Regions from separate parts of the Streptomyces sp. NPDC008317 genome, predicted to be linked through region 3. Evidence: riboswitches for the same ligand, from Rfam matches in the RefSeq annotation. Region 3 holds a riboswitch; each other region holds the start of a gene.
The links. A riboswitch is a leader RNA that binds a small molecule or an ion and turns the genes downstream of it on or off. The one in region 3 is predicted to bind cobalamin.

Region 1: linked by a shared signal. The riboswitch ahead of ACFY9V_RS15775 (ribonucleoside-diphosphate reductase subunit alpha) and the one ahead of ACFY9V_RS25610 (prenyltransferase/squalene oxidase repeat-containing protein) in region 3 are both predicted to bind cobalamin.
Region 2: linked by a shared signal. The riboswitch ahead of ACFY9V_RS05385 (cobalamin biosynthesis protein) and the one ahead of ACFY9V_RS25610 (prenyltransferase/squalene oxidase repeat-containing protein) in region 3 are both predicted to bind cobalamin.
Region 4: linked by a shared signal. The riboswitch ahead of ACFY9V_RS18450 (CbtB-domain containing protein) and the one ahead of ACFY9V_RS25610 (prenyltransferase/squalene oxidase repeat-containing protein) in region 3 are both predicted to bind cobalamin.

What each region holds. Positions count from the first base shown of each region.
Region 1 covers NZ_JBIBFQ010000004.1:558,973-566,630, reverse strand. Annotated here, with positions in the region: gene ACFY9V_RS15790 (hypothetical protein) at 1-587, shown strand, start outside; gene def (peptide deformylase) at 719-1,405, shown strand; gene ACFY9V_RS15780 (ribonucleotide-diphosphate reductase subunit beta) at 1,499-2,512, opposite strand; gene ACFY9V_RS15775 (ribonucleoside-diphosphate reductase subunit alpha) at 2,512-4,917, opposite strand; cobalamin riboswitch at 5,128-5,273, opposite strand; gene ACFY9V_RS15770 (hypothetical protein) at 5,351-5,593, opposite strand; gene ACFY9V_RS15765 (helix-turn-helix domain-containing protein) at 5,683-6,636, shown strand; gene mctP (monocarboxylate uptake permease MctP) at 6,709-7,658, opposite strand, start outside.
Region 2 covers NZ_JBIBFQ010000002.1:54,202-61,859, forward strand. Annotated here, with positions in the region: gene ACFY9V_RS05370 (class II aldolase/adducin family protein) at 163-825, opposite strand; gene ACFY9V_RS05375 (inorganic phosphate transporter) at 1,022-2,272, shown strand; gene ACFY9V_RS05380 (hypothetical protein) at 2,327-2,602, shown strand; cobalamin riboswitch at 2,718-2,847, shown strand; gene ACFY9V_RS05385 (cobalamin biosynthesis protein) at 3,007-4,092, shown strand; gene ACFY9V_RS05390 (cobyric acid synthase) at 4,089-5,630, shown strand; gene cobN (cobaltochelatase subunit CobN) at 5,813-7,658, shown strand, end outside.
Region 3 covers NZ_JBIBFQ010000008.1:211,278-218,935, forward strand. Annotated here, with positions in the region: gene ACFY9V_RS25605 (hypothetical protein) at 1-1,360, opposite strand, end outside; cobalamin riboswitch at 1,470-1,616, opposite strand; cobalamin riboswitch at 1,667-1,800, shown strand; gene ACFY9V_RS25610 (prenyltransferase/squalene oxidase repeat-containing protein) at 1,907-5,596, shown strand; gene ACFY9V_RS25615 (hypothetical protein) at 5,623-6,615, shown strand; gene ACFY9V_RS25620 (CbiQ family ECF transporter T component) at 6,716-7,658, shown strand, end outside.
Region 4 covers NZ_JBIBFQ010000005.1:292,577-300,234, reverse strand. Annotated here, with positions in the region: gene ACFY9V_RS18470 (putative protein N(5)-glutamine methyltransferase) at 1-472, shown strand, start outside; gene ACFY9V_RS18465 (HoxN/HupN/NixA family nickel/cobalt transporter) at 515-1,657, opposite strand; gene ACFY9V_RS18460 ((2Fe-2S)-binding protein) at 1,761-2,579, opposite strand; gene ACFY9V_RS18455 (CbtA family protein) at 2,584-3,447, opposite strand; gene ACFY9V_RS18450 (CbtB-domain containing protein) at 3,490-3,639, opposite strand; cobalamin riboswitch at 3,742-3,890, opposite strand; gene cobF (precorrin-6A synthase (deacetylating)) at 3,946-4,719, shown strand; gene ACFY9V_RS18440 (cobalt-precorrin-6A reductase) at 4,716-5,543, shown strand; gene ACFY9V_RS18435 (MerR family transcriptional regulator) at 5,452-5,871, opposite strand; gene ACFY9V_RS18430 (alkene reductase) at 6,037-7,110, shown strand; gene ACFY9V_RS18425 (NAD(P)H-binding protein) at 7,122-7,658, opposite strand, start outside.

The sequences.
Region 1 (7,658 bases), on a different contig from region 3:
TACGGCTGTCGCCCGAGGGCGAGGCCGAGGTCGTGTGGGGCCGCAGGCTCGACCCGGCGCGGGTCGAGGTGCTCTCCATCCCGCTGCCGTCGTCCGGGCGCCGCTGGGGCGAGGTCGTGCTGCACGACGGCGTCCCGCACGGCGAGCGCGCCACCGCCGACACCGCGGGCGGCGCGGTCTACCCCGTCTTCGACGAGATCGAGCTGTGGGCGCCGTCCCCGGTGCCGACCTGGCTGGTGCTCCTCGAAGCGGACACGGCCGCCGACCGCGACGCGCTGGAGCGGCTGGCGGCGGAGGCCGGATACGCGGCCGAGGACTGGTCGTCGTCCGTCCGGCTGCTGTGCCGCACCTGTTCGGAGAGCCGGATGCCCACCGACGACGGCTCGATGGCCACGCGCGACCCGCACGACCACGGTGAGCCCGGTCACCCCGGCCACCTCAGCCACCACAGCGCGGGTGTGCGCTGGTCGCCGGAGCGCGAGTGCGGGATCGCCGCCCCCGCGTCCCTGGTCCGCGGCCTGCTCGACGGCTGGGTCGCCGACAGCCCGGACACCCGGGACTGGCGGGACCTCGAAGAGGTCTGCTGAACCGCACGCCCTGAACCCCGTGCCCCGAACGGCGAGGTGCGACGAACCACGAGGTGTGGGGAACACCGTCGTGCGCGGGCCCGTACCCTAGGGGGGTTCGTTTACGGGTTCGCGGAAGGCGTACGGCGCAGATGTCCCAGCAGCACACCGAGCACGGCCACGGTCACCAGCACCACCACGGGCATGACCACGACCACGCGCACAGCCACGACGCGGCCACCGAAGGCTTCCTCGACGACGTGACCGACGCGCAGGCGCGCGAACTGGCGTACCGCGAGCGCGGCACCGTCCGCCCGATCACCGTGGTCGGCAACCCGGTGCTGCACCGGGAGTGCAAGGACGTCACGTCCTTCGACGACGACCTGGACGCGCTGATCGCCGACATGTTCGCCAGCCAGCGCGCCGCCGAGGGCGTGGGCCTGGCCGCCAACCAGATCGGCGTCGACCTCAAGGTCTTCGTCTACGACTGCCCGGACGACGACGACAACCGGCACGTCGGCGTCGTCTGCAACCCCGCACTGGACGAACTGCCCGCCGACCGGCGCCGCCTGGACGACTCCAACGAGGGCTGCCTGTCCGTCCCCGGCGCCTACATGGAACTGGCCCGCCCCGACTACGCGGTGGTGCGCGGCCAGAACGCCAAGGGCGAGCCGATCGTCGTCCACGGCAGCGGCTACTTCGCCCGCTGCCTCCAGCACGAGACCGATCACCTCTACGGCCGCCTCTACATCGACCGTCTCTCCAAGCGCGACCGCAAAGACGTCATGAAGCAAATGGCCGAGGCCACCCCGAAGTTCGAGACGGTCCCCAACGACTGACCCGCCCCGCGCGCCCGCCCGACGGGAAAGGGGCGGCGGAAGGCTCATCGCCTTCCGCCGCCCCTTTCGCCGTTGACCGTTCCAACCCGGGGTCTAGAAGTCCTCGTCCAGGGCGAAGCTGCCCTCGACCGCGACCTGGTAGGCGGACGGGCGGCGCTCGAAGAAGTTCGTCAGCTCCTGGACGCCCTGCAACTCCATGAAGGAGAAGGGGTTCTCCGAGCCGTAGACCGGGGGGAAGCCGAGGCGGGCGAGGCGCTGGTCGGCGACGCACTCCAGGTAGGCGCGCATGGACTCGGTGTTCATGCCGGGCAGGCCGTCGCCGCACAGGTCGCGGCCGAACTGGAGCTCGGCCTCGACGGCTTCGCGCAGCATGTCGGTGACCTGCTGCCGCAACTGCTCGTCGAAGAGGTCCGGCTCCTCCTTGCGGACGGTGTCGACCACGTCGAAGGCGAAGCTCATGTGCATGGTCTCGTCGCGGAACACCCAGTTGGTGCCGGTCGCGAGCCCGTGCAGCAGGCCGCGCGAGCGGAACCAGTAGACGTACGCGAAGGCGCCGTAGAAGAACAGGCCCTCGATGCACGCGGCGAAGCAGATCAGGTTGAGCAGGAAGCGGCGGCGGTCGGCCTTGGACTCCAGGCGGTCGATCTTCTCGACCGAGTCCATCCAGCGGAAGCAGAACTGCGCCTTCTCGCGGATCGAGGGGATCTCCTCGACCGCGTCGAAGGCCGCCGCGCGGTCCTCGGGATCGGGCAGGTAGGTGTCGAGCAGCGTCAGATAGAACTGGACGTGCACGGCCTCCTCGAAGAGCTGGCGGGACAGGTACAGCCGCGCCTCGGGGGAGTTGATGTGCTTGTAGAGCGTGAGCACCAGGTTGTTGGAGACGATCGAGTCACCGGTCGCGAAGAACGCGACCAGGCGGCCGATCATGTGCTGCTCGGCGGGGCTGAGCTTGGCGAGGTCGGACACGTCGGAGTGGAGGTCGACCTCCTCCACGGTCCAGGTGTTCTTGATCGCGTCGCGGTAGCGCTCGTAGAAGTCCGGGTAGCGCATCGGACGCAGGGTCAGCTCGAAGCCCGGGTCGAGCAGATTCTTGTCGGTGGACGTCATTACTGGCAGGCCTCGCAGGACTCGGGGTTCTCAAGGGAGCAGGCGATCGCGTCGGCGTCGGCGATCACCGGTACGGGGACGGGGGTGGCGGCCGTCTGCTGCTGGGCGCGGGCCGCGCGGGCGATCCGGGTCGCGGGCCGGGACCGCAGGTAGTACGTCGTCTTCAGGCCCTGCTTCCAGGCGTACGCGTACATCGAGCTGAGCTTGCCGATGGTGGGCGTCTCCAGGAACAGGTTCAGCGACTGGCTCTGGTCGAGGAACGGCGTACGCGCCGCCGCCATGTCGATCAGGCCGCGCTGCGGGATCTCCCACGCCGTGCGGTACAGCTCACGGATCTCGGCCGGAATCCAACTGAAGCCGTTCACCGAGCCGTTGGCCTCGCGCAGCGCCTCGCGGGACTGCGCGTCCCACACGCCGAGCCGCTTGAGGTCGGCGACCAGGTACGAGTTGACCTGGAGGAACTCACCCGACAGCGTCTCGCGCTTGAAGAGGTTGGAGACCTGCGGCTCGATGCACTCGTAGACACCGGCGATGGACGCGATGGTCGCGGTCGGCGCGATGGCCAGCAGCAGCGAATTGCGCATGCCGGTGGCCGCGATCCGGGCGCGCAGCGCCGTCCAGCGCTCCGGCCAGTTCAGCTCGGTCGCGTAGTGGTCGGGGTGCAGCACACCGCGGGCGGTACGGGTCTTGTCCCAGGCGGGCAGCGGGCCCTGCCGCTCGGCGAGGTCGCAGGACGCCTCGTACGCGGCGAGCATGATCCGCTCGGCGATCCGGGTGGACAGCTCGCGCGCCGCGGCCGAGTCGAAGGGCAGCCGCAGCTTGAAGAAGACGTCCTGAAGACCCATCACGCCCAGGCCCACCGGGCGCCACTTGGCGTTGGAGCGGCCCGCCTGCTCGGTCGGGTAGAAGTTGATGTCCACGACCCGGTCGAGGAAGGTCACCGCGGTCCTGACGGTCTCGTCGAGCCGCTCCCAGTCCATCTCGCCGCCCGCGCCGCCCCCCGGGGTGGCGAAGGCGCCCAGGTTCACCGAACCCAGGTTGCAGACCGCGGTCTCGCCGTCGTCGGTGACCTCAAGGATCTCGGTGCACAGATTCGAGGAGTGCACGGTACGGCCGGGCTCCGCCGTCTGGTTGGCCGTACGGTTCGAGGCGTCCTTGAAGGTGATCCAGCCGTTGCCGGTCTGCGCGAGGGTCCGCATCATCCGGCCGTACAGCTCGCGCGCCGGGATCGTGCGCTGCGCCAGGCCCTTGGCCTCGGCCCTGCGGTACGCGGCGTCGAAGTCGTCGCCCCACAGGTCGACCAGCTCCGGCACGTCGGACGGCGAGAACAGCGACCAGTCGGCGTCGGTCTCCACGCGGCGCATGAACTCGTCCGGGATCCAGTGCGCCAGGTTCAGATTGTGGGTGCGGCGCGCGTCCTCACCGGTGTTGTCGCGCAGTTCGAGGAACTCCTCGATGTCGGAGTGCCAGGTCTCCAGGTAGACCGCCGCGGCGCCCTTGCGACGGCCGCCCTGGTTGACCGCGGCCACCGACGCGTCCAGCGTCTTCAGGAACGGCACGATGCCGTTGGAGTGGCCGTTGGTGCCGCGGATCAGCGAACCGCGCGAGCGGATCCGGGAGTAGGACAGGCCGATCCCGCCCGCGTGCTTCGACAGCCGCGCCACCTGGTGGTAGCGGTCGTAGATCGAGTCCAGCTCGTCCAGCGGCGAGTCCAGCAGGTAGCAGGAGGACATCTGCGGGTGCCGGGTGCCGGAGTTGAACAGGGTGGGGGAGCTGGGCAGGTAGTCCAGCGCGCTCATCAGCCGGTAGAGCGAGGCGACTTCCTCGGCGGCGCGCACCGAGTCGTCCTCGGCGAGACCGCAGGCCACGCGGAGCATGAAGTGCTGCGGGGTCTCGATCACCTGACGGGTGATGGGGTGCCGCAGCAGGTAGCGGCTGTGCAGGGTGCGCAGGCCGAAGTAGCCGAAGCGGTCGTCCGCGCCGGCTGCCAGCGCCTCGTCCACCAGCGCGTCGAGCCGGGGCTTGTGCAGGGCCACGAAGGCGGCCGTGCGGTCGGCGATCAGGCCCTCGCGGTGCCCGACCGAGACGGACGCGGAGAACGACACCGCGCCCTGGCCCGCGGCCTCTTCGGCGATGGTCGAGGTCAGCAGCCGGGCGGCCAGCCGCGAGTACGCCGGGTCCTCGGAGATCAGGCCGGCCGCCGCCTCGGTGGCCAGGCTGTGCATCTCGGCCGCGTCGGAGGCGGCGTTACGGCCGCGCAGCGCGGCGGCGGCGACCCGGCCGGGGTCGGTGTCGGTCAGGTCGGCGGTGAGCCGCACCAGCGTACGCAGCAGGTCCGCGCCCGGGCCCTCGTCGGGACCGGCGGGAGGTCCGGGGAGAGGTCCGGAGGGGGGAGCCGAGGGAATCCGGGGGGCGACGGTGCGGAGTTCGGCTGAAGCGGGGTCTGCGGGCGCGATGGTCACGGTGGTGCTCTCTCCCTCGAACGCGGCGACGGCCAGGCGGGAGGAGCGGGTACGCGTGCGGAGGCGCACCCCTGCTCAGGCATGGGCGTGCCGCGACGCGTCCGCCGGCCCAATCCGCGAGGCCCGGACACAACTGCGCCCGTCGCTTGTGGGCGCTACGGGCGCGCTGGCGGCAGGTCCTCGGGCTGTGCGGGCGTACGCCCGCTCACCGTTGCGGGGCAGCGCCGGATTCGCACCGGCTTCCCCTGCTCGACAGCGAAGTTGAGCATACATGTAGTGCCGCGGTTCGCGTGGAAGCCCAGATGTTGTGTCGTGAGGGCGGGTCGCCGAGGTCGGCGCGCAAGCGCCGGAGGGGATTTTATTCCCTCCGGCGCCCTCAGATCCGCGGGGCCGCGACCGCTGTGAGGGCCGGTTCGCGGCCTGGTTCGCGGTCCGGTTCGCGGTCCGCGCGCGCGGCGCGTCTCGCGTGCGCCCGGCGTGTCGCCTCGGCCTCGCGGGCGGCGTCGGCCGCGCGGATCTGGCGGGTGATCCTGGCCTCGGCGCGCAGGCCCAGGACGGGGACGAAGGAGAGGATGAGGAGGAGGGCGGAGAGGGCTGCGATGTCCAGGAGAACGGTCATGGGTCAATCGTGCTCGCGCCGCTTACCCGCGAACAGTGGCAGGACCGCCGTACTACCGCGACATCCTGCCAAGTGGCATCCTCGGGAGCATGCTGAAGAACGTGGCCGCGGTACTGCTCGACGGTGTCCACCCCTTCGAACTCGGGGTGATCTGCGAGGTGTTCGGCCTCGACCGCAGCGAGGACGGGCTGCCCGTGTACGACTTCGCGGTGATCTCCGGCGAGGGCCCGACGCTGCGCACGCACGCCGGGTTCGAGCTGTCGGCCTCCTGCGACATGGACCGGCTGGACGAGGCGGACCTGATCGCCGTACCGGCCGGGGACTCGTACATCGACCGGGACTTCCCGCCGCAGGTGCTCACGGCGCTCAACCGGGCCGTGGAGCGCGGCGCGACGGTGCTCAGCGTGTGCTCGGGCGTCTTCGTGCTGGCCGCCTCCGGCATGCTCGACGACCGGCGCTGCGCCACGCACTGGCGGCACGCGGAACGCCTCGCGAGCCGGTACCCGCAGATCAAGGTCGAGTCGGACGTGCTGTACGTGGACGACGCGGGGGTGATCACCTCGGCCGGTACGGCCTCCGGCATCGACGCCTGCCTGCACCTGGTGCGCAAGGAGCAGGGCAGCGCCGTCGCCAACGGCATCGCCCGCCGCATGGTGGTGCCGCCGCACCGCGAGGGCGGCCAGGCGCAGTACGTGGACCGGCCGCTGCCGCGCGGGCAGAGCGACACCGTGGCCGGGGTGCTGTCCTGGATGGAACGGCACCTGGACCGCGAGGTGACCGTCGAGGAGCTGGCCGCCCGCGCCCACATGTCGCCGCGCACCTTCGCCCGCCGCTTCCAGCAGGAGACCGGCACCACCCCGTACCGCTGGCTGCTGGGTCAACGGGTGCTGCTGGCACGGGAGTTGCTGGAGGCCACCGACCACACCATGGACGCCGTCGCGCTCCGCGCGGGGTTCGGGAACGCGGCGACCATGCGGCATCACTTCGCCCGCTGGACGGGGACCACGCCACAGGGGTACCGGCGCACTTTCGCCTCGCGCTGAGGCGCGGGTCCCCAAGGCGCGGGCCGCACACCACAACGCGGCCTCGCGCCCCGGGACCCGCCCCCTCGCGCTCTACGCCGGTGCGGGAACCGCCTCCTTCGCCGCCTCCTCCGCCTCCACCACGTAGTCGCCCTTCGCCGTCTCGTCCACGCCGTCGGGGGCCTTGAAGGCGCGCAGGACCAGGGTGAGGACGACCGCGACCGCCGCGTTCAGGACGAACGCGGTGAGGCCGATGTAGCCGAGCTCGCCGATGCCGGGGATCTTCGCGGAGTTGCCGCCGAAGTGCGACTGGCTGGCGCTGGTCTGCTCGTACGCCTTCCACGTGCCGTACGCCATGCCCGCCGCCCAGCCGGCCAGCAGCGCCCAGCGGTGGAACCAGCGGGTGAACAGGCCGCCGACGATGGCCGGGACGGTCTGGAGAATCCAGATGCCGCCCAGGAGCTGGAAGTTGATCGCGACCGTCTTGTCCATCGACAGCACGAAGACGAGCGCGCCGACCTTGACCACCAGGGACGCGGCCTTGGAGACCTTGGTCTCCTGCGCGGGGGTGGCGTCCGGTTTGAACAGGTCCTTGTAGATGTTGCGGGTGAACAGGTTGGCCGCCGCGATCGACATGATCGCCGCCGGGACCAGCGCGCCGATGGCGATGGCGGCGAAGGCCACCCCGGCGAACCAGGAGGGGAACATGTCCTCGAAGAGCTGGGGGATGGCCAGTTGGGCGTTGTAGCCCTTGACGCCCTTTCCGACGCCCGCCGCCAGCGCCATGAAGCCGAGCATCGCCAGCAGGCCGAGCATCAGCGAATACAGCGGCAGGATCGTGGTGTTGCGGCGGATGGTGTTGCGGCTCTTGCCGGAGAGCACGGCCGTCACCGAGTGCGGGTACAGGAAGAGCGCCATCGCCGAGCCCATCGCGAGCGTGGCGTACGCCCATTGGGCCTGCGGCGCCGACACCAGTGAGCCGCGCGGCTTGCCGGTGGCGGGATTGGTCACCTTGTAGGCTGCGTCCGCCTTGTCGAAGATGT
Region 2 (7,658 bases), on a different contig from region 3:
GCCGAAAGCGGCCAGGCGACGGCGGCGGCCGGGTGACGTAGGGGCGAGTGGCGTACGGGGGGCGGACGGCGGGTGCGGGGCGGCCGGGCGCGGCGGGCGCGGGGAGAAGCGTGTGTGGAGAAGCGTGTGTGGAGACGGTGGAGAAGCGGCGGCCCGAGTCGTCTAGTCGGCGGGCTCCGGCGCGCCCTGCCCGTAGCCGCGCAGCTTTTCCGCGACTTTGGCCAGCTCGCGGCCGGGGAGCGTACGGGGCTCGTGGCCGTTGGCCGATCCGGCCAGCAGCCAGACGCGGCACATCCACTCCAGCTGGGCGGTGTTGTCGTACGCCTTGTCGAGGGTGTCGGCGTACACGAGGGTGCCGTGGTTGCGCATCAGGCAGCCGGTGCGGTCGCGGAGCGCCTTGAGGACGGCGGTGGCCAGCCTCTCACTGCCGTAGGTGGCGTAGTCCGCGACCCTGACCTGGCCGCCGAGGGCCGCCGCCATGTAGTGGATGACGGGCAGCTTGTCGACGAGGGTGGAGACGGCGGTGGCGTGCGCGGCGTGGGTGTGCACGATCGCGCGGGCGTCGGTGGCGCGGTAGACGGCCAGGTGCATGGGCAGTTCGCTGGTCGGCCGCAGCTCCCCCATGAGGCGGCGGCCCGTGAGATCCACCACTACGGCGTCCGCCGGGCCGAGCCGGTCGTAGGGGACGCCGGTCGGGGTGACCAGCACGAGATCGCCGACGCGGGCCGAGACATTGCCCGAGGTGCCGACCACCAGCCCGTCGGCGACCGTGCGCCGGGCGGTGTCCACCACGTCCGACCAAGCCTTCTCCAAGGAGTCCTGCACACGGGCATTATCACCGCCCGGCCCCCGGCGGGCGCGGATCGCCTCCCCGAGGGGTCCGATCGGCCGGATCGGCTTGATACTGACTGAGGCCGCCCGACCGCTCCGGCACCACAAAGCCGCCGTCAGTTCATCTTCCGTTCATCCGCTCTCCGTACGGTCGCCTCGCCACTGTCCGATCAAACGAATGCCTGGGTACATGGAACACATCACGCTCCTGATCGGAATCGTGATCGTCACCGCACTCGTGTTCGACTTCACGAACGGTTTCCACGACACCGCCAACGCGATGGCCACCACCATCTCGACCGGCGCACTCAAGCCAAAGACGGCGGTGGCCATGTCCGCCGTGCTCAACCTCGTCGGCGCCTTCCTCTCGGTGGAGGTCGCCAAGACCATCTCCGGCGGCATCATCGACGAGTCCTCCGGCATCAGACCGGAAGTGATCTTCGCCGGGCTCGTCGGCGCGATCGTCTGGAATCTGCTCACCTGGCTGGCCGGACTCCCGTCCAGTTCCTCGCACGCCCTGTTCGGCGGCCTCATCGGCGCCACCCTCGTCTCGGTCGGCACCCACGGTGTGCACGGCGAGGCGGTCGTCATGAAGGTGCTCATCCCGGCCGTCGCCGCGCCGATCGTGGCCGGTCTCGCCGCCACGCTCGCCACCCGGCTCACCTACCGGATCGGCCGCCACGCCGACCCCGAGGCCACCTCCAAGGGCTACCGGGCGGGCCAGATCGCCTCCGCGGGCCTGGTCTCGCTCGCGCACGGCACGAACGACGCGCAGAAGACGATGGGCGTCATCACGCTGGCGCTGATCACCGGCGGCGTCGTCGCCCCGCACGCCGACCCGCCGCTGTGGGTCATCGTCTCGGCGGGCAGCGCCATCGCGCTCGGTACGTACATCGGCGGCTGGCGGATCATCCGCACGATGGGCAAGGGCATCACCGACATCCAGCCGCAGCAGGGCTTCGCCGCCCAGACCGGCGCCGCGGCCACCATCCTCGCCTCCTCGCACCTCGGCTTCGCGCTGTCCACCACGCAGGTCTGCTCCGGCTCCGTGATGGGCGCGGGCCTCGGCCGCAAGGGCGCGGTGGTCCGCTGGAGCACCGCGGGCCGCATGGTCGCCGCGTGGGGGCTCACGCTGCCCGCCGCCGGCCTGGTCGCGGCCGGCGCCGCGCTGCTGGCCGACGAGGGCACCTGGGGCGTCACCGCCGTGGCGGTCCTCGGCCTGGCCGTGTGCGCGGTCATCCGTACGGCGTCGCGCCGCAAGCCGGTCACGCACGCCAACGTCAACGACCTGGACGGCGACCCGGCCGCCGGTCCGGACGCGGCGGTCGAGCCGCAGGGCGCGGTCACCGCGGCCATCGCGGCCGTCATCCCGCCGCCCGCCGGGACCGTCGCGCCCGGCGCCCCCTCCGACACCGTTCCCGGCGCACCCGCCACGGCCTGACCTGCCCCTCCCCCGCGCCTCCCCGCTCTACCTCAAGGACCCAGGGACCCCCTCATGAGCATCGACTGGCACGCGCTCGGCACGGTCTTCGGCGTCACCCTCGTGGCGACCGTGGGCCTGGTCGGCCTGTTCACCCTCGGCATCGTCGGCCTCACCAAGCACGGCTCCGCTCCGGCGTCCGACTCCGGCTCCGGCTCCGGCTCCCCCGCCGCAGCCGGGTCCGGCTCCGTTTCGCACGGGGGCGCCCTGCTCGCCCGGACCGGCGGCTACGCCTGCTTCGCCGTGTGCGCCGCGGCGGTCTCGTACGGCATCTATCTGATCGTGGCCTGAACTCACGGGTTTCGGCGGCGGATGTGGACCTCGCCACACTCCGTCTTCCCAGGTCAACGGTGAGTTGACCTGCCTGCGCGCACGTGGTGGACTGCGGAGGCCATGCGGCGGCAGGAGAGGAAGTCCGGTGCGAATCCGGCGCGGTCCCGCCACTGTCACCGGGGAGTGCACTCCCAACCCGTACGTCACGGCCGGAAATCCGGTTGGAAGGCCGGGAGTGCGTAGATCCGGGAGCCAGGAGACTCTCACCGCCGGTCACGTCGAACCAGGGCGCGGACCCTGAGTGAGGACCTCTGCCATGCCCGGCTGCGCTCGACTCGTCACGGACCACCGCACGCAGGTGCGCACAAGTACGCCACCCTGTCCGGCACTTCACCTGGACGGCGTGGACGCGGGCTGAACCGGTGCGTGCCGATCGCGTGTTCGCGTACGGCGCCGCACTCGGCTTTCTCGGCGATCTCGTCGCGGGCGACCCGCGTCGCGGCCATCCGGTCGCGGTGTTCGGGCGCGCGGCGGGCGCGTTGGAGCGCCGGATGTGGCGTGACGACCGGGGCAGTGGGGCGGTGTACGCCGTGCTGTGCGCCGGGGGCGCGGTGGGTGCCGCCGCGCTGGCCGACCGGGCCGTACGGTCCTCCGTCGCGCTCCGCGTCGCGCTGACCGCCGCCGCCACCTGGTCGGTGCTGGGCGGGACGTCACTGGCCCGTGAGGCGCGGGCCGTCGCCGCCGCGCTCGACGCCGGGGACATCGAGGCGGCGCGCGCCCGGCTGCCGCACCTGTGCGGACGCGACCCGCATTCCCTGGACGCGGCGGGGATCGCGCGCGCCGTGGTCGAGTCGGTCGCGGAGAACACCTCGGACGCGGTCGTCGGGGCCCTGGTGTGGGGCGCGTGGGGCGGGGTGCCGGGGCTGGTCGGCTTCCGCGCCGTCAACACGCTCGACGCGATGGTCGGTCACCGGTCGCCGCGCCACCTGCGGTTCGGCTGGGCCGCCGCGCGGCTGGACGACGTCGTCGGCTACCCCGGCGCCCGCCTCACCGCCGCGCTCGCCGTCCTCGCCGGGCCCTCGCCGCGTACCGCCCTGCGCGTCTGGCGCCGGGACGCCGCCGCGCACCCCAGCCCCAACGCGGGACCCGTGGAAGCCGCCTTCGCCGGCGCCCTGCGCCTGCGTCTCGGCGGCACCCTCTCCTACGCCGGCCGCACCGAACACCGCGCCGTCCTGGGCGCCGAACACCCGGCCCCGGCCCCGGCCGACATCGCGAGGGCCGTCCGGCTGTCGCGGCGGGTCTCGGCCGCCGCGGCGGCGCTCTCCGTCCTGACGGCGGCGATACGGGGCGGCTCGGCGCCGGGCCACGGCCGGCCGGGGGAACGGCCCTTCGGGGGACGTGCCGTCGGCGTGGGGGTACGTCCGCCGCGGCGGCGGGACGCACGAGGGTGGAGTCCGACGGTGTCGCGCCGGGCGCGGTCCCTCTCCGGCGCCGGGGGGACCTCGTGACGGCCCTCGGGGGCGGCCTGTTGGTCGCCGGGACGACCTCGGACGCGGGCAAGTCCGTGGTGACGGCGGGGATCTGCCGGTGGCTGGTGCGGCAGGGCATACGCGTGGCCCCCTTCAAGGGGCAGAACATGTCGCTGAACTCGTTCGTGACGCGGGAGGGCGCTGAGATCGGCCGGGCACAGGCGATGCAGGCGCAGGCCGCCCGCGTGGAGCCGTCGGCGCTGATGAATCCGGTGCTGCTCAAGCCGGGCGGCGACCGCAGCAGCCAGGTCGTGGTGCTGGGCAAGGCCGTGGGCGAACTGAGCGCGCGCGGCTACCACGGCGGACGGCAGGCCGATCTGCTGGGCACGGTCACCGGCTGCCTCGAAGAGCTGCGCGGCCGGTACGACGCGGTGATCTGCGAGGGCGCGGGCAGCCCGGCCGAGATCAATCTGCGCAGGACCGACATCGTGAACATGGGCGTGGCCCGCGCGGCCGGACTGCCGGTGGTCGTGGTAGGCGACATCGACCGCGGCGGCGTCTTCGCGTCCTTCTTCGGGACGACGGCGCTGCTCGCGCCCGAGGACCAGGCGCTGGTCGCGGGCTATCTGGTCAACAAATTCCGCGGTGACGTCTCGCTGCTCCGGCCGGGTCTGGACATGCTGCACAAGCTGACCGGCCGGCCGACGCTCGGCGTGCTGCCGTTCGCCCACGGCCTGGGCATCGACGAGGAGGACGGGCTGGGGGTCCCCCGGGGCGGAGTTCGGGGGAGCGTGTCGCCGCGCGCCGCCCATGAATCGGTGGTCGCGCCGCCGCACGGCGCGGAGTTGCTGCGGGTCGCGGTGGCCGCCGTACCGCTGATGTCGAACTTCACGGACGTGGACGCGCTCGCGGCGGAGCCGGGGGTGGTGGTGCGGTTCGTGGACCGGGCCGAGGAGTTGGCCGACGCCGACCTCGTGGTGCTGCCGGGCACGCGCGGCACCGTGCGGGCGCTGGAGTGGCTGCGTGAGCGCGGCCTGGCCGACGCCGTCGTACGGCGGGCCGCCGAGGGGCGTCCGGTGCTGGGTGTCTGCGGCGGTTTCCAGATGCTGGCCGACCGCATCGAGGACGACGTCGAGTCGCGGGCGGGCTCCGTCCCCGGTCTTGGCCTGCTGCCGGTCCGGGTGCGCTTCGCCGCCGCGAAGACGCTGGCCAGGCCGGTCGGGACGGCGTACGGGGAGCGCGTCGAGGGCTATGAGATCCACCACGGGGTGGCCGAAGTCCTGGGCGGTGACGAGGAGTTCCTCGACGGCTGCCGGGTCGGCGCGGTGTGGGGCACGCACTGGCACGGCTCGTTGGAGAGCGACGGTTTCCGCCGGGCGTTCCTGCGCCGGGTGGCCGCCGCCGCCGGACGGCGCTTCGTCCCGGCGCACGACACGTCCTTCGGGGCGCTGCGCGAGGCGCAGTTGGACCGGCTGGGCGATCTGATCGAGGAGCACGCGGACACCGGCGCGCTGCTGCGGCTGATCGAGCAGGGGCCGCCGCCCGACCTGCCGTTCGTGCCACCGGGCGCGCCGTGAAGGGCAACCGGGACGACGGCCGGGGCAACAGCCGGGACGACGGCCAGGACAACAGCCGGAGCAACGGCAGGAACGACGGCCGGGGCGGCACCCGTAAGGACTTCTCCGGGGCGGCCGGCCGGCCGCAGACCCACCCGTTCCCCCGCCGGGGAACGGGACGTGACGATGACGATGGGGCACACGTGAGCACCGTTCTGCTGCTGTCCACCGCCGACACCGACCTGTTGGCGGCCCGCGCCGCCGACTCGTCCGCCGTCTCCTACCGGATCGGCAACCCCTCCCGCGTCGATCCGGCGGCCGAACTGCCCGCGCTGCTGGACGGCGTGGACATCGCGGTGGTCCGGCTGCTCGGCGGCCGACGGGTCTGGGAGGAGGGGCTCGCGGCGCTCGCGGCCTCCGGGGTGCCGACGGTGCTGCTGGGCGGCGAGTCGGTGCCGGACGCGGAGCTGATGGCGCTGTCGTCGGTCCCCGCGGGTGTCGTCGCGGAGGCGCTGCGCTATCTGGTCGAGGGCGGCCCGGAGAATCTGACGGAGCTGGCCCGCTTCCTGTCCGACACGGTGCTGATGAGCGGCGAGGGCTTCGAGGCGCCGCGCCGGATGCCCGAGTACGGCGTGCACGGCGCGTACGCGTACGACGAGGCGCTGCCTACCGTCGCCGTCCTCTTCTACCGGGCGCACGAACTGTCGGGGAACACCGCGTTCGTGGACACGCTGTGCGCGGCGGTCGAGGCGAAGGGCGCCAACGCCCTTCCGGTGTACTGCGGTTCGCTGCGCAGCGCCGACGAGGGGCTGTACGCGCTGCTCGGGCGGGCCGACGCGATCGTGGCGACCGTGCTGGCGGCGGGCGGCACCGTCGCGTCCGAGGCGACGGCGGGCGGGGACGACGAGGCGTGGGACATCGGCGCGTTGGCGGACCTGGACGTGCCGGTGCTCCAGGGCCTGTGCCTGACCTCGTCGCGCGAGGCGTGGCTGGGGTCGGACGCGGCGCTGACGCCGATGGACGCGGCGATGCAGGTGGCGATACCCGAATTCGACGGGCGGCTGATCACCGTGCCGTTCTCGTTCAAGGAGACCGGCGAGGGCGACGTGCCGGTCTACGCGGCCGATCCGGAGCGGGCGGCGCGGGTCGCCGGTATCGCGGTCCGGCACGCGGCGCTGAAGTACAAGGCGAACGCCGACAAGCGGCTCGCGCTGGTCTTCACCGCCTACCCGACCAAGCACTCCCGGGTCGGCAACGCGGTCGGCCTCGACACCCCCGCCTCCGCCGTACGGCTGCTGGACGCGCTGCGCGAGGCGGGATACGTGACCGGTGAATACCCTTCCGGGGGCGACGAGTTGATCCACCGGCTGATCGCGGCTGGCGGTCACGACGTGGAGTGGCTGACGGAGGATCAGCTCTCGGCGGCGCCCGCGCGCGTGCCGCTGGCCGACTACGAGAAGTGGTTCGCGACGCTCGACGCCGACCTGCGGGCCGGGATGCTGGAGCACTGGGGCGAGCCGCCGGGCTCCCTCTACCTCGACGGCGACGACATCGTGCTGGCGTCCCTGCGGTTCGGCAATGTCGTCATCATGATCCAGCCGCCGCGCGGCTTCGGCGAGAACCCGATCGCGATCTACCACGACCCCGACATGCCGCCGTCCCACCACTACATGGCCGCGTACCGCTGGCTGGAGACGGCGACCGCCGAGGGCGGTTTCGGCGCCGACGCGATCGTGCACCTGGGCAAGCACGGCACGATGGAGTGGCTGCCCGGCAAGGGCCTCGGGCTGTCGGCGGGCTGCGCGCCGGACGCCGTCCTCGGCGAACTCCCCCTGGTCTACCCCTTCATCGTCAACGACCCCGGCGAGGGCACCCAGGCCAAGCGGCGCGGCCACGCCACCGTCGTGGACCACCTCGTGCCGCCGATGGCCCGCGCCGACACGTACGGCGACCTGGCGAAGCTGGAGCAACTCCTCGACGAGTACGCCCTGGTGAACGATCTCGACCCGGCCAAGGCCCCGGCGGTCCGCAGCCAGATCTGGACCCTGG
Region 3 (7,658 bases):
CGTCCAGGCTCGACTTCCACGTCGCCGTACCGGAGTTGACGGTGCCGTTGAGCGCCGTGACCGTGCCCGTGCCGGTGGCGGGCGTGACGGCGGTGACGCAGCCGCCGGGCGTCGCGGACGACGCCGCCGCGTCCAGGACCGTACCGAGCGTCGTGGACGTACCGGTCGCCGCGACCGGCACCGAGCACACCTTCAGCGAACCGCCGCCGTTGTCCACGACGAGCGCGAGCTTGCTGGTGGAGCCGCTGGTGAAGTCGGTGGTGGCGGCCCAGGTGGGCGCGCCGGGAGTGACCGGGGCCGGGGGAGTGGCGGTGAAGCCGCCGCCCGCGACCGCGCGGACCGCGTCGATCGAGGCGTACGCCGACGGGCTCGTGTCGGTGGGCAGGTAGCGGAAGCCGCCGCCCGGACTGAACTGCTGGGCGAGCAGGAAGTCGACCGGCGTCTTGCGCGCCGCGGTGGTGAAGTCCGTGCCCTGCGCGTTGAATCCGCAGGCGTTCAGGCCGGAGACGGCCCAGCCGTTGGAGTCGGTGTTCGCGCCGAACATCGAGGTGAAGGCGCCGGTGGCGTTGACGAGTTTGCCCTTGAGGAAGTTCTTGCCCGCGACGACGGCCGTGTCGGTGTTGGGCACCCCGGCCGAGCACAGCGACGCCAGGGTCGCGCCGGTCATGTCGATGTCGCTCGCGGCGCCGAGCTGTGTCGGATCGCCCGCTGCCTTCGAGAAGTTCCAGCCGCCGTCGGTGTGCTCGTTGGCGCGCACGACCGCCACCGACGCGTCGAGCAGGGCCTGCGGCACGCGCTGCCCGCCCGATTGCGTCTTCGCCCCGGCCAGCGCCAGCAGCCCGAAGACGGTGCCGTTGAAGTTGGCGGGCGGCCCGAAGTAGCCGGGCGAGGCGGGCTGCCAGTACGAGGCGATGTCCGCGATCAGATTGCGGCCGGTGCCGACGCGGGCCGGATCGATGCCCGCCGCGTACGCGTTGAGCGCGCCGCGCTCGTAGTCCGTCACCACCGGCGACGCGGACGGCCACGCGGCGGTGGCCAGCAGATTCCGGTAGACGGTCCTGGCGTTCTTCGTGGTGTCGCCGCCGGGAGAGACGTCGGCCGCCGCGGTGCCCGCGGCGGCGAAGGCGCTGAACGCCCACTCGTTGGACAGACCGCCGCCCGCGTACGAGCCGTCGGCGGCCTGAAGCGACTTCAGATAGGCGACGCCGTTCGCCTTGGACGTGGCGATCTGCGCCGGGGTCGAGGTCGCCCGCGCGGGCGCGGTCGCGGAGAACAGCAGGGCTCCGGCCGCCAGCGGTACGGCGACGGCGAGTGCCCGGCGCCGGGCGGTGCGGGAGGGCACGGTCACAGGAACGGTCATGGGTGGAGGACTCTCCTTGGAAGGGGGCGCCTCGCGCCCCGGCACACGGCTGTCCTCACGACCGGCCCGCGCCGAGGCGGTCGCCGCCCGAACGCGTGGTCAGGCTTCCGCACGTGCTGCGTCTCCGAGCGGGTGATCGGGCTCGGACCACCGCGAAAGGCGGCCCCTACCGTTGCGCGTCAGCTCCGGACTCTCACCGGATTCCCCCAGTCGGCGACCAGCCGAGGCTAGCGCAGCACGCGCGTGACGTAAGGGTCGCGGGGGAGTGGTGAAGGCAACTGCCCGCCACGTTGACGGGGCACACGCCGACGTGGTGCTATGAAACGTATTTCCGATTCAGCAGCCAGGGGAAGCCGGTCCAAGTCCGGCGCTGACCCGCAACCGTAGGCCCTCCGAGAGGCGGGCGAGCCGGATCACCTGCGCTGAGCAGCAAGTCACGATCGCCGTCGAGGACTACGGCACGGACGACAGGACGGCCGCGTCAACCGCCAGGCCGCCTCGCCTCCGCGGCCCGCCCTCCCCGTCGGCCGACCCGGGGGGCCACCCGTGCTTCGTCTTGTCCCGCGCCGCCGTCACAGACGGCCGCGCATCGTCGTCCTGCTCACCGCGGCGGCGCTGACCTTCGGCAGCCTCACGGCCGGACTGGTCTCGGTGGCGACCCCGGCGGGCGCGGACCCGATCGGCGACTGCACACCCACCTCGGGGGCGATCGTCGCGGTGGACTACGGGCACTGGAACGGCCCGGTGCTGCGCGGCTGCGACGCGCACCCCACCACGGGCATGAATCTGCTGCACAACGCCGGATTCACCACCACCGGCACCGTGCACGACGGCCCCGGCTTCATCTGCCGGATCGGCAACGACGGCTTCGACAGCGGCACGCAGTACCCGACGACCGCCGACGAGGCGTGCGTCCTGACCCCGCCCGCGAACGCGTACTGGTCGTTCTGGATCGCGCCCGCGGGACAGGACACCTGGACGTACAGCCCGCTCGGCGCGCTCGGCGACCACCCGCAGGACGGCGAGGTCGAGGCGTGGGTGTTCGGCCCCACCGACATCGGCGGCAGCACCGGCGGTCCCTCGTTCACACCGGACTCCGTCCGCGCCCACGACACCACCACGCCGCCGACCACCCCGCCGACCACGCCCCCGACCGGTCCCGGCGGACAGGCCGACACGGCGGCCGCGGCCACCTGGCTGACGAGGCAACTCACCGACGGCGACCACGTCTTCGACGGCTGGGGCACCGACTTCGGCGCCACCGCGAACACCGCCATCGCACTCGCGGCGGCCGGCGGCCCCGACGCCACGATCCGCGCGATCGACGCCTTTCTGACGGCGCACGCCGACGACTACCTGCTCCCGGACTCCACGGTCACCGTGCCGAGCCCGGCCGCGGCGGCCAACCTGGCGCTGCTCACCGAGATCCTGGGCGGTGACCCCACCTCCTTCGGCGGCCACGACCTGCTCAAGGACCTGACGGACAACGTCTGCGCGGCGGCCGGAAGCCTCGGCAACTGCACCGCGGCCGGTGACTTCCACGGCGCTTTCTCGCCCGGCACCCAGGCCCGCGCCCTGCTCGCGCTGGCCCGCGGCGGCGCCACCGTGCCGCGGCCCGCCGTCGACCGGCTCACCGGGATGCAGTGCGCCGACGGCGGATTCTCCGGCTCGATGCTCTCGCCCGGCGAGCGCTGCACGTCCGATCCCGGTTCGACCGCCGACGCCGTCGTCGCCCTCAAGCACCTGCCCGGTACCGGCGACGTGCTGGACAAGGCGCGGGCGTACCTCACCAAGACGCAGTCCGCCGACGGCGGTTACCTCGCGTACGAGGGGGCGTCCTCCGGCGACACCGGTACGACCTCCTCCGCGGCCCAGGCGCTGACCGTACTGGCGCAGACCGACCGCGCCGCCGCCGCCCGCTCCTGGCTCGCCGCCCGGCAGACCGACGGCGGCGGTTTCGCCTCCGACGGCTCCGGCGGCACCGACCCGGACCTGTACGCCTCGACCGCCGCCGTCCTCGCCGTGACCTCCAGCGACCTCGGCAGCCTCACCTACGGCGACACCCCGACGAGCCCGCCGACGACGCCCCCCACCACCGCGCCGACGACCCCGCCCACGACCGCGCCGACCACCCCGCCCACGACCGGACCGACCACCCCGGCCGCGGCAACCCCCGACCTGGCCAAGGGCGTCGCGTACCTCATCAACCGCGGCAATCTCGTGGACGGCCACTACTACGAGTCCGGCGCGGGCCAGAACACCGGCTTCGCCGACTTCGGCCTGACCGTCGACGGCGTGCTCGCGCTGGCCGCGACCGGCGGCGCCGACGACACCCTCGCAGGGATCACCGACTTCCTCCAGCACGGCAAGGACGGCTCCGGCCGCGGCATCGACGACTGGACGCTGATCGGTACCTCCTACGCGCAGGGCGGCTCGCTCGCCAAGGAGGCCGTCGCGGCCGAGGTCACCGGCAACGACCCGCGCGCCTTCGGCGGCCACGACCTGATCGCCGCGCTCGACGCCACCGTCTGCGCCGCGGCCGACACCTCGGGCGGCTGCGCCGCCAGGAACAACTACGCCTACGCCACCTCGGTGTTCTCCCAGTCCCTCGGCGTCATCGCCCAACTGCGCGCGGGTGACACCGCCAAGGCGGCCGGGCCGGTCGCGTACCTGGAGAGCCTCCAGGACTCCAGCGGCGCCTGGCCGAGCCTGATCCCGGCCGCCGGCGACCAGGACGTGGACAGCACGGCGATGGCGATCATGGCCCTCGACCTGGTGCCCGGCGACGCCGCGGCCAAGGCGGTCGCCAAGGGCGCGGCCTGGATCGCGAGCAAGCAGCTCGGCGACGGCGGCTTCCGGGGCGCGGCCGGTGACTCCGTCAACTCCGCCGCCCTCGCCGTCCAGGGCCTCACCCTGGGCGGCACGGGGTACCGCGCGCAGATCGCCAAGGCGCGCGCGTTCCTGGCCGCGCAGCAGAACGCGGACGGCGGCTTCCGGGTCGCCTCCGACACCGACCAGAAGCAGTCCGACGTACGCGCCTCCACGCAGGCCGTCGGCGGCGCGGTCGGCACGTCCTTCGGCACCCTGCTGCGCGACCTCGCGGACCAGAAGGCGGCGGCCGAAGGGGCCGCGTACCTGGTCAAGCAGCTCGACGGCAGCGACCACCTGGCCAGCACCTACGGCCCCGACTACGGTCTGACCGCCGACCTCGCCCTCGCGCTCGCCTCCACCGGCGGCCAGGACCCGACGCTGACCAAGGTCACCGGCTACCTCGCGGGACACGTCGCGGACTACGCCGACCCGGCGGGCACCTCCGCCTACCCCGGCCCGTACAGCGGCGCCACCGCCAAACTCGCGGTGCTCGCCCAGGTCATGGGCCAGGACCCGCGGCACTTCGGCGGCTTCGACCTGATCGGCACGCTCAGCGGCCACGTCTGCACGGCCGCCGCCGAGGACGGTTCCTGCACCGCCCCCGGCGACTTCGACCAGGCGTACTCGACGGTCTCCCAGTCCCTCGGCGTCCTCGCCCTGGCCCGCGCGGGCCAGACCCCGCCCGCCGCCGCCGTGAACCGGCTGCTCCAACTCCAGTGCGCGGACGGCGGTTTCTCCTCCACGCTGGACGCGCCGGGCGCCGACTGCGCCTCCGACGTGGACACCACCGGCTACGCGCTCCAGGCGCTCGTCCTGGTGCCGGGACACGCGGACGCGGTCACCAAGGCGCGTACGTATCTCGTCAAGGCCCAGCAGTCCAGCGGCGGTTACCAGGGCGCGGCGGGCGTCAGCAGCAACTCCACCGCGCTCGCCGTCCAGGCGCTGCTCGCCACCGACAAGATCCGGCCCCAACAGGCCCGCGACGGGCAGAAGTTCCTGCGCACCACCCAGAACAAGGACGGCGGCTTCCGGATCACCGCCGCGGCGGGCGACTCCGACCTACGGTCCAGCACCCAGGCCGTCCCGGCACTCGCGGGCACCCCGCTGACCACGCTCACCCACGCGCTCGCGCCCATCGCGCCCTCGGGCGGCGGCTCCACCGGCGGATCGTCCGGCTCTTCCGGCTCCGGCGGCTCGTCCGGCTCCGCGGGCGGCACGGACTCCGGCGGCAGCGGCGGCTCGCTGGCCGCCACCGGCACCGGCGTGCTCGCGGCGGCCGGTCTCGCCGCGCTGCTGCTGGCCCTCGGCAGCGCGCTGACCGTACGGCGGCGGCGCACCGCACAACAGGGCGGGAGGCACCAGTGATCCACGGCATTCGGCCGGCCCATGGCATGCGGTCAACGGCCCGGCGGGCGGCGCCTGTCGCAGGCGCGTCCGGCCACCCACGGCGGCCCGGCGCACGATCGGTCCTCGCCCGTACGGTCACCGCGCTCGCGCTGACGCTCGCCGCCGTGTGCGGCGGGCTCACCGTGGGCGCGGCGCCCGCGATGGCGACCGCGCAGCCGATGAGCGCGTGCACGACCACCAAGGGCGTCGTGCTCGCGGTGGACTTCAGCCACTGGGGCGGCCCGCTGCTGCGCTCCTGCGGCACCACGCCCACCACCGGCTACACCCTGCTGAACCAGGGCGGCTGGGCCACCACCGGCACCCAGCACGACGGCCCGGCCTTCATCTGCCGGATCGGCTACGCCGGTTACCAGGGCGGCAAGCAGTATCCGACGTCCAAGGACGCCCCCTGTGTGCTGACACCTCCCGCGACCGCCTACTGGTCGTACTGGCACGCCGACGCGGGGCAGAACACCTGGTCCTACAGCCAGTTGGGCGCGATGAGCTACCACCCCAAGCCCGGCAGTGTGGACCTGTGGATCTTCGGCGCCACCAACGTCGCGGGCACGCAGGGCCGTCCGACGTTCTCACCCGACAGCGTCCGGGCGCACAACACCACGTCCGGCGGCGCCACTTCAGCCCCGCCCAGGCCGACCAAGCCCGCCGGTACGCACACCACCGCGGGCTCGGTGCCCGGGAAGACCTCACGACCGGCCGCCACCACGCCGTCCGCGACCCGTACGACACCGGCCACCACCTCGGCCCGGCCCACCGCGACCCCCACCGGCACCGCGTCCGCGAGCACCGCGCCGGGCACGGGCACGGCCACGGGCGGAACGCCGTCGCCAGGGCAGCCCCGCACGCAGGACGCGGAGCCGACCGCCGCCGCGAGCCATTCGTCCGGCTCGGTCCTGCCCTTCGCCCTGACCGCGGCCGTCGTGGCCGTGATCGCCGGATTCATCGTCGTCAGGACCCGGCGGCGGCGGAACGCGGAGTAGCGCGTTGTCCACCGCCCCGCCTCCGTCCCCGACCGGCGGTCCCGCGCACGCCGCCGCGGTACCGCCGCGCGCCGCCGCCTCCCCGCACACCGGGCGGCGGCTGCCGCGCACCCTGCACCCGGTCGCCTGGTGGATCTGGGGCATCGCCCTGGCCACCGCGGTCAGCCGCACCACCAACCCGCTGCTGCTCGGCCTGGTCCTGGTCGTCCTCGGCTACGTCGTCACCGAGCGCCGCACCGACGCCCCCTGGGCGAAGGGCTTCAAGTACTACCTGTACCTCGCGCTGACGGTCGTCGCGATCCGCGTCGTCTTCCGCTGCGTCTTCGCCAGCGGCATCACACCCGCCGACCACATCATGTTCTCGCTGCCGCACATCCCGACTCCCCACTGGTACGCGGGAATTCAGCTCGGCGGCCCGGTGTCGCTCGAGGCCACCCTGTCCGCCGCGACCGACGGACTGCGGCTGGCCTGCCTGCTGTGCTGCATCGGCGCCGCGAACACCCTCGCCAACCCCAAGCGGGCCCTGCGCGTCCTGCCCGGCGCGCTGTACGAACTCGGCGTCGCCGTCACGGTGTCGCTGAGCGTCGCCCCCCAACTCGTCGAAAGCGTCCAGCGGGTGGCGCGCGCCCGACGGCTGCGGGCCGACCGGGCCAAGGGGCTGCGGGCGCTGCGCGGCATCCTCATCCCCGTACTGGAGGACGCGCTGGAACGCTCCCTGCACCTGGCCGCCGCCATGGACTCGCGCGGCTACGGCCGGGCCGGCACCGCGACCCGCGCCTCACGCCGTACCACCGCCGTCCTGATGCTCGGCGGCATGCTCGGCCTGTGCACCGGCATCTACGGCCTGCTGGACGGCACCACACCGCGCGCGCTCGGACTGCCCGCCATGCTCGGCGGGTCGCTGCTGTGCTGCGCCGGACTCGCGCTCGGCGGGCGGCGGATACGGCGCACCAGCTACCGACCCGACCCCTGGCGGTCCGCGGAGTGGGTGGTCGCGATGTGCGGCGTCGCCACCGCCACCGTGCTGTTCCTGACCGTCGGCT
Region 4 (7,658 bases), on a different contig from region 3:
GGCCACCGCGCTCGGCGGCGGCGTCGAACTGCACGCCGCCGACCTCGACCCGGCCGCGGTGCGCTGCGCCCGCCGCAATGTGGCCCGCGTCGGCGGGCGGGTGTACGAGGGTGACCTCTTCGCGCCGCTCCCGGCCGACCTGCGCGGACGGGTCGGGCTGCTGGCCGCCAACGTCCCCTACGTACCGAGCGAAGAGGTCGGCCTGCTGCCGCCCGAGGCCCGCGACCACGAGGCCCTGATGGCGCTCGACGGAGGCGCCGACGGCCTCGACGTCATGCGCCGTGTCGCCGCGCGGGCCACCGACTGGCTCGCCCCCGGCGGTTCCCTGCTGGTCGAGTCGAGCGAGCGGCAGGCCCGACGGGCGGTCGGCCTCTTCACCGCCGCCGGGCTCCGCGCGCACGTCACCGACTCGGACGAGCTGTACGCGACCGTCGTCGTCGGCACCCGGCCGCCGCTCGGGGCGGGCGGTTAGGGCCCGCCCCGGACGCGTCGTGGGCCGTGGGCGGGCCGTCGGTCAGTCGGCCTGCTGGTCGGCGGTGCGCAGGCCCGCCGACCACTTCTCCTCGATGTTGCCGAACCGCCAGACGGCGAAGGCGACGGCCCAGGTGGCGAAGAACAGGCCCACGATGACGTAGCCGACGATGTTGAGGTCGATCCCGCCGACCCAGTCCCAGAAGGCGCCGTGGAACCCCGCCTTGTCCGCGACCAGGCCGAGGAGTTCGACGGTGCCGATGATGAGGGCGACGGCGACGGACAGGCCGGTGATGGTCAGGTTGTAGTAGACCTTGCGGACCGGCTTGGAGAACGCCCACTCGTAGGCGAAGTTCATGAACGAGCCGTCGATGGTGTCCAGCAGCGACATGCCCGCGGCGAAGAGCACCGGCAGGCAGAGGATCGCGTACCAGGGCAGCCCGGACGCCGCGCCGGAGCCCGCGAGCACCAGCAGCGCGATCTCGGTGGCGGTGTCGAAGCCGAGGCCGAAGAGCAGGCCCAGCGGGTACATCTGCCACGGCTTGGTGATCGACTTCATGACCCGGCCCAGCAACCGGTTCATGAAACCGCGGTTGTTGAGCTGCTCCTCCAGCGCCGCCTCGTCGAAGTGGCCCTCGCGCATCTGCCGGAAGACCTTCCAGATCCCGGCCAGGATCACCAGGTTGATGAAGGCGATGACGTACAGGAAGGTGCCGGAGACGGTGGTGCCGATCCAGCCGGTGACGTTGTGGAGCTGGGAGTTGTCGTCCTCGACGGGATTGGCGAGCGCCTTGATGCCGAGCGAGAGCAGGAAGGCCAGGCCGAAGACGATGCTGGAGTGGCCCAGCGAGAACCAGAAGCCCACCGACAGGGGCCGCTTGCCCTCGCCCATCAGCTTGCGGGTGGTGTTGTCGATCGCCGCGATGTGGTCGGCGTCGAACGCGTGCCGCATGCCGAGGGTGTACGCGGTGACGCCGATGCCGATGCCGAAGGACTTGGTGCCGAGGCTGTAGTGCTCGGGGGCCACGATCGCCACCAGCGTGAACCAGCCGATGACGTGCAGGGCGAGGATGAAGGCGAACATGCCGCCGACCCTCGTCCACTCGGCGCGGGTCATCGAGCCGGCGATGCGGCGCCAGCGGGACCCTGGTGGTGCCGGTGCGTCCGGAGACGTGGCGGTGGTCATTTCATCAGTCCTTTGTCGAAGCGGGCGAAGCCAAGCTAGACGCACCTCTGTCCTTGTTGCAAGGTACTGGCAATAAGGATGCCCACCCTGGCCTGCCCCAAGCTCAGCGGGGTGCCGGTACCACCGGCGCGAGGACGCAGTCGCCGCAGAGGCCGCCCGCGCCCCCCGGCGCGGCCCGGTAGATCAGGCAGCAACTGCGCCGGCGGAAAGGCGCGCCCGGTGCGCCCGTACGCGCCCCCGTGCTCGTACCGCGCAGCGGCGGCCGGTCCAGCAGCAGGGCGGCCAGCGACCGTACGCGCCCGGCGTCGGCGGGGCGCGCCGCGGCGAGCATCCCGGCGGCGCCGTTCAGCGCGGAGGCGCTGTTGCCCCACAGGATGTGCGGGGACACCTTGAAGGGCGCGAAGGCGTCGGCCAGTTCGCGCACCGGCCCGTCGAGCAGATGGCGGGCGAGGGCGGCGGCCAGGGCCTCCCCTCCCGCGGGCGCGCCGGGAGCCGTGTCCTGGCCGGTGTCCTGAGGCGTGTGCGGCAGCGACAGCGGGAAGGGGCCGCCCAGGACCGGCTGCCAGCGCAGATCGGCGAGCCGCAGGCCCGGCGCGACCTCGCCGCGCAGGACCGCGAGGGCCAGCGTCGGCGACAGCACCCGGGCGACCAGGCCGAGGTGGGCCACGGACGCGGCGACCCGCGGTTCCACGGCCCCCGCCTCCCGGCCGCCTGCCGCCGCGAGATACCGCCTGACGCCCGCCACCCGGTGGCCGAGCGCGGGTCCGCCGTCGGCCAGCTCGGCCATCGAACGCCAGGGAGCGCCGGTATCGGAACCGGCGCGGTGCCCCTCGGCGGCGAAGAACGGGCCGAGGGCCGCGAGATCCGCCGTCCGGGACGCCTCGGCGGGCGGCTCGGACGGCGGCGGCGCGTCGTCGTTCATCGGTTCACGCGCTGACCGGGTCCGTCCTGCCGGTCTGCGCGGCGGGGGCGGTGCGCGAGGCGAGCACCCGCTCGGCCAGGGGGCCGAAGGCCAGCCCGATCACCGTCCACAGCAGGAGCTGCGCGGCCACCGAGTAGAAGCGGAAGGAGAACAGCACATCGGCGGGGAATCCCGGATAGACGATCCGGCCCTTGTCGTCGGTGAGCGGCAGCGGCGTCTCCGTCGCGTGGTTGCCGAAATTCTCCTTGTTGTACGCCAGGTGGCCCAGTTGCGGCAGCAGCGCCATCACCACGCCGATCGCGACGACGAAGGCGGCACCGGCGAGCAGGGTCGCGTTCCAGTTCCCGAACCGGGCCTGGAGCCTTCTGCCGAGCAGTGCCGCGCCGACCAGAAAGGCCAGCGAACACACGACCATCACCAGATAGAGCCCGGTGCGGTCCTTGATGGTGTCCTCGTGCCCGATGGCGGGCGGATTCGCCGGGTACTTGAGGAACGGCACCAGGTAGATGCCGAGGAATCCGCCGCCCGCGACCAGCAGCGCGAGATTGCGCGCCCGCAGATTGCCGACGCGTCCCAGGCAGACCGCGTAGGCGACCGCGAAGAGCGCGCCCATGGCCATGCCGAAGAAGATCATGCCGACGCCGATGCCCACGTCCGCCTGGACGGTGCGGCTGAACAGCTCGTGCCCCGCGTGCTCCATCGGCAGCCCGGCGGCTTTGTCGAGCGCGGCCTGCGCGTCGTCCCTGCCGCTCTCGTAGTCGATCGCTTTACTGATGTCCGGCTCCGCGAAGATCCGCGCGAAGAGGAATGCGAGCAGCCCTGCGACGGCGCCGACGACTATGCCGCGCAGGATGAGTTTCTTTTCCATGTCGAATTGTCCGTCTGTTCTGTCGGCTCCGTCGGCGCGAACTCAGTGGCAGGGGAAACCGAGGAAGTGCCGGGCGTCGTGGACGAACTCGTGGATGTGGGTGTCCTTGCCGAAGACGCTGACCGCGCCCTGGTCGACACCGATGAAGTAGTAGACGGCGAAAGCCAGGATCGCGGTGCCTACCAGCCACATCACGGCCTTCGAGACCGGCAGGACAACCGGTGTGGCGGTGGTGGTGGGAGCGGACACAGAGCTCACGGGTGGGCCTCCTTCAGGGATTCGGCGTCCCTCGATCGAATGGGGCGTTGTGACGGCGGAGTATCTGACTCACCGGCCACCTCCTCGATGACCGGCTACACAGTGGCGCGACCGTGCTGGATTTTCACCAGCTTCCTCACGCCATCACGTAATTGAGCGTAGGGGCTGTCGAACAGGCACGTCAATCGGGCCTGCGACGTTGTGACATACGCCCCTGACCGCTGTGCGAGACTCCGGACCGTGAAACAGATCTTCGTCATCGGTATCGGGGCGGGCGACCCGGACCAGCTCACCCTCCAGGCCGTGCGGGCGATCGGCCGCACCGAGGTGTTCTTCCTGCTCGACAAGGGCGAGGAGAAGGCCGATCTGGTCGCGCTGCGCGAGGAGATCCTGCGGCGGCACGCCGTACGGCCGCACCGCGTGGTCGTCGCGCGCGACCCGGAGCGCGACCGGGAACGGACAACTCCCGGCTACGCGAACGCGGTTGACGACTGGCGACGGCGCCGCGCCGACATCTACGAGCGGCTGATCGCCGGGGAACTGCCGGACGACGGCTGCGGGGCGTTCCTCGTCTGGGGCGATCCGGCCCTGTACGACAGCACGTTGGGCATCCTCGAAGAGGTGCACGGCCGGGGGAGGGCCGCGTTCGAGTGGACGGTCGTGCCCGGCGTCAGCAGCGTCTCGTCGCTGGCCGCCAAGCACCGCACGGGCCTCAACCAGGTCGGGCGGCCGGTGCAGATCACCACCGGGCGCAGGCTCGCCGACGGCGGGCTGCCGGACGGGGTGGACGACGTGGTGGTGATGCTGGACGCCCACCAGACCTTCGGACGTTTCACCGGCCAGGGGCTGGAGATCTACTGGGGCGCGTATCTCGGCACGCCCGACGAGATCCTGCTGTCCGGACCGCTGGACGACGCCCTCGCGCAACGGATCAGCGACGTACGGGCGCGGGCCAGGGCGCGCAAGGGCTGGATCATGGACACCTATCTGCTGCGGCGCGGCGTCCCCAAGTGACCTCGCCCGGCGCGGAGTCGAGGCATGTGCTGATCCTCGGCGGTACGGGGGAGGCCCGGCGGCTCGCGGAGCTGCTCGCGGCCGATCCGGGGTTGGTGACGACGAGTTCGCTGGCCGGGCGGGTCGCGGAGCCCCTGCTGCCGGACGGCCGGGTCAGGATCGGCGGCTTCGGGGGCGCGGACGGGCTGGCCCGCTGGCTGCGCGAGGAACGGGTGGACGCGGTGGTCGACGCCACGCATCCCTTCGCCGCCGTCATCAGCGCCCACGCGGCCGAGGCGGCCCGCGCCGTACGCCTGCCGCTGCTCGTGCTGCGCCGGCCGGGCTGGGCGGCCGGTCCCGGCGACCGCTGGCACTGGGCCGACTCCGTCGCGGACGCGGCGGCCCTGCTGCCGGGCCTCGGGAGCCGCCCCTTCCTGACCACGGGGCGCGGCGACCTCGCGGCCTTCGCCGCGGCGCCCGCCTCGTTCCTGCTGGCACGCTCGGTCGACCCACCGGACCCGCCGCTTCCCCCGCACGTCCATGTCCTGCTGGCCCGCGGCCCGTTCACAGTGGAGTCCGAACGGGCGCTGCTGCGCCAGCACCGGATCGACGTCCTGGTCACCAAGGACAGCGGCGGCTCCGCGACCGCCCCCAAACTCACGGCGGCCCGTGAGGCGGGCATCCCCGTCCTGATCGTCCGCCGCCCGCCCCCGCCGGAGTCCGTCCCCGTCGTCGCGACCCCCGCGGAGGCCGTCAGCCTGCTGCGTGCCCCACGCAGGACCTGGCCGCCTCCATGGGGGTGGCCGTCCCCGCGAGGACCTGGTCACGGTGGGTCCGCGCCGTGACCATCAGGGCGTCGAGGGTGTCGCGGGTGCGGACGAGGTCGTCGATATGGGCCGAGAGGCGGTCGCGCTCCAGGGCCATCCGGTCGAGGGCGGCGTCGGAGTTCTCCTCGCTGGGGGAGTCGACGCAGGGGAGCAGTTCGGCGATGGTGCGGCTGGACAGGCCCGCCGCGTAGAGGCGCTGGATGAAGGCGACGCGCTCGACCTCCTCGTCCGTGTAGTGCCGCTGCCCGCTGCCGCTGCGCACGCTGGTGAGCAGCCCCTGCTCCTCGTAGTAGCGCACGGACCGCACGCTGACCCCGGCTCGCGCCGCGAGTTCCCCGATCCGCACGATGTCCTCCCGGCTGTTCCCACCGCCCGGGCGGTGGCTCCCGGGCGGGCTATGGTCTGCGTCACAGAGCTTGCCTCTGACGTCAATGTCAGGTTTTAGCGTAGCAGTCGCGTCCGGGCGACCGGGCGATACGGAAGTGACGCGCTACGCATGAAGGAGCCCGACGTGACGAACCTCTTCACCAGCTACCGGCTCGGCGGTCTGACCCTGCCCAACCGGCTGGTCATGGCCCCGATGACCCGGGTCAGGGCCGCGGCGGGCGGGCTGGCGACACCGTCGATGGCGGCCTATTACGCCCAGCGGGCGACCGCCGGGCTGATCGTCAGCGAGGGTGTGCAGCCGAGCGCGATCGGGCAGTCCAACCCGGGCACGCCGGGGCTGCACACCGACGAGCAGACCGCCGCGTGGCGTCCGGTGACCGACGCCGTGCACGCCAGCGGCGGCCGGATCTTCGCCCAGCTCATGCACGGCGGCCGGGTCTCGCACCCCGACACCATCGGGACGCTGCCGGTCGGGCCCTCGGCCGTCGCCGCCGTGGGAGAGGTGTTCACCCCGACCGGCCCGCAGCCCGCCCCGACGCCCCGCGCCCTGGAGACCGCCGAGATCCCCGAGCACGCGCGGTCGTACGGCGACGCCGCCCGCCGCGCGGTCGACGCCGGGTTCGACGGGGTGGAACTGCACGGCGCCAACGGCTATCTGATCTCGCAGTTCCTCTCGTCCAACGCCAACCTGCGCACCGACGGGTACGGCGGCTCGGTCGTGAACCGGATCCGCTTCGCCGTCGAGGCGGTCGCCGCCACCGTCGAGGCCGTCGGCGCGGACCGCACCGGCATCCGGCTCTCGCCGGGCGCCACCTTCTGGGGCGTTCGGGAGGACGACGTACCGGAGCTGTACGCGGCGCTGCTCACCGAACTGGCGGCGCTCTCACCGGCGTACGTCCACCTGGAGGCGACCGCCGACGAGGAGGCGCTGACCGCTCTGCGCCGGGCGTGGCCCGGCACCCTCATCATGAACCCCGTGCTGCCGATGGGCCCCAAGCAGACGGGCCGGGATGACGCCGACCACTGGCTCGCGCTGGGCGCCGACCTGATCAGCTTCGGCCGCGGCTTCATCGCCAACCCCGACCTGGTCGAGCGGCTGCGCGTCGGCCTGCCGCTGGCCCCTGTTGACGAGGCCACGTACTACCAGGGCGGCGACGCGGGCTATCTCACGTACTCCTCCCACCAGTACGCGGCCTGAGACCTCGTCGGTCAGGCGGCCTCGACCACGGGCCTGAGGACGTCCTCGCACCACTGCCGGAGCGTGGTGGGGGTGTCGACGGCGTGCTGCGGAGTGCGGGTGATCCCGTTGTCGAGGCCGCCGTCCTTGGCGATCGCCATGTCCAGCATGCCCTGGGCGATGGCCTCGGACATGCCCGCGCCGAGGAACCGCTCCTTGAACGGCCCCGCCGGGACCTGCTGGTAGCGGACCGGGAAGCCGAGGACGTCGGCGATCACGGCGGCCGTGTCATTCTGCGACAGGTCCTCGGGGCCGAGCAGCGGTACGTCCTCCCGGCCGCTCCACGAGGGGTCGAGCAGCAGGCGGGCGGCGACGGCGGCGATGTCGCGGGTGGCCACCGTGGGCATCGCGCGGTCGGGGGAGAGCGCGTTGAAGAACACGCCCTGCTCCTTGATCACTTGGGTCTGGCGGAGCAGATTGTCCATGAAGCTGGGCAGATTCAGGGACCGGAAGGCCGCGCCGGTCTCCGCGAGCCGGTCGTCCAGGGCCAGCGTAGCCGTCACATGCCC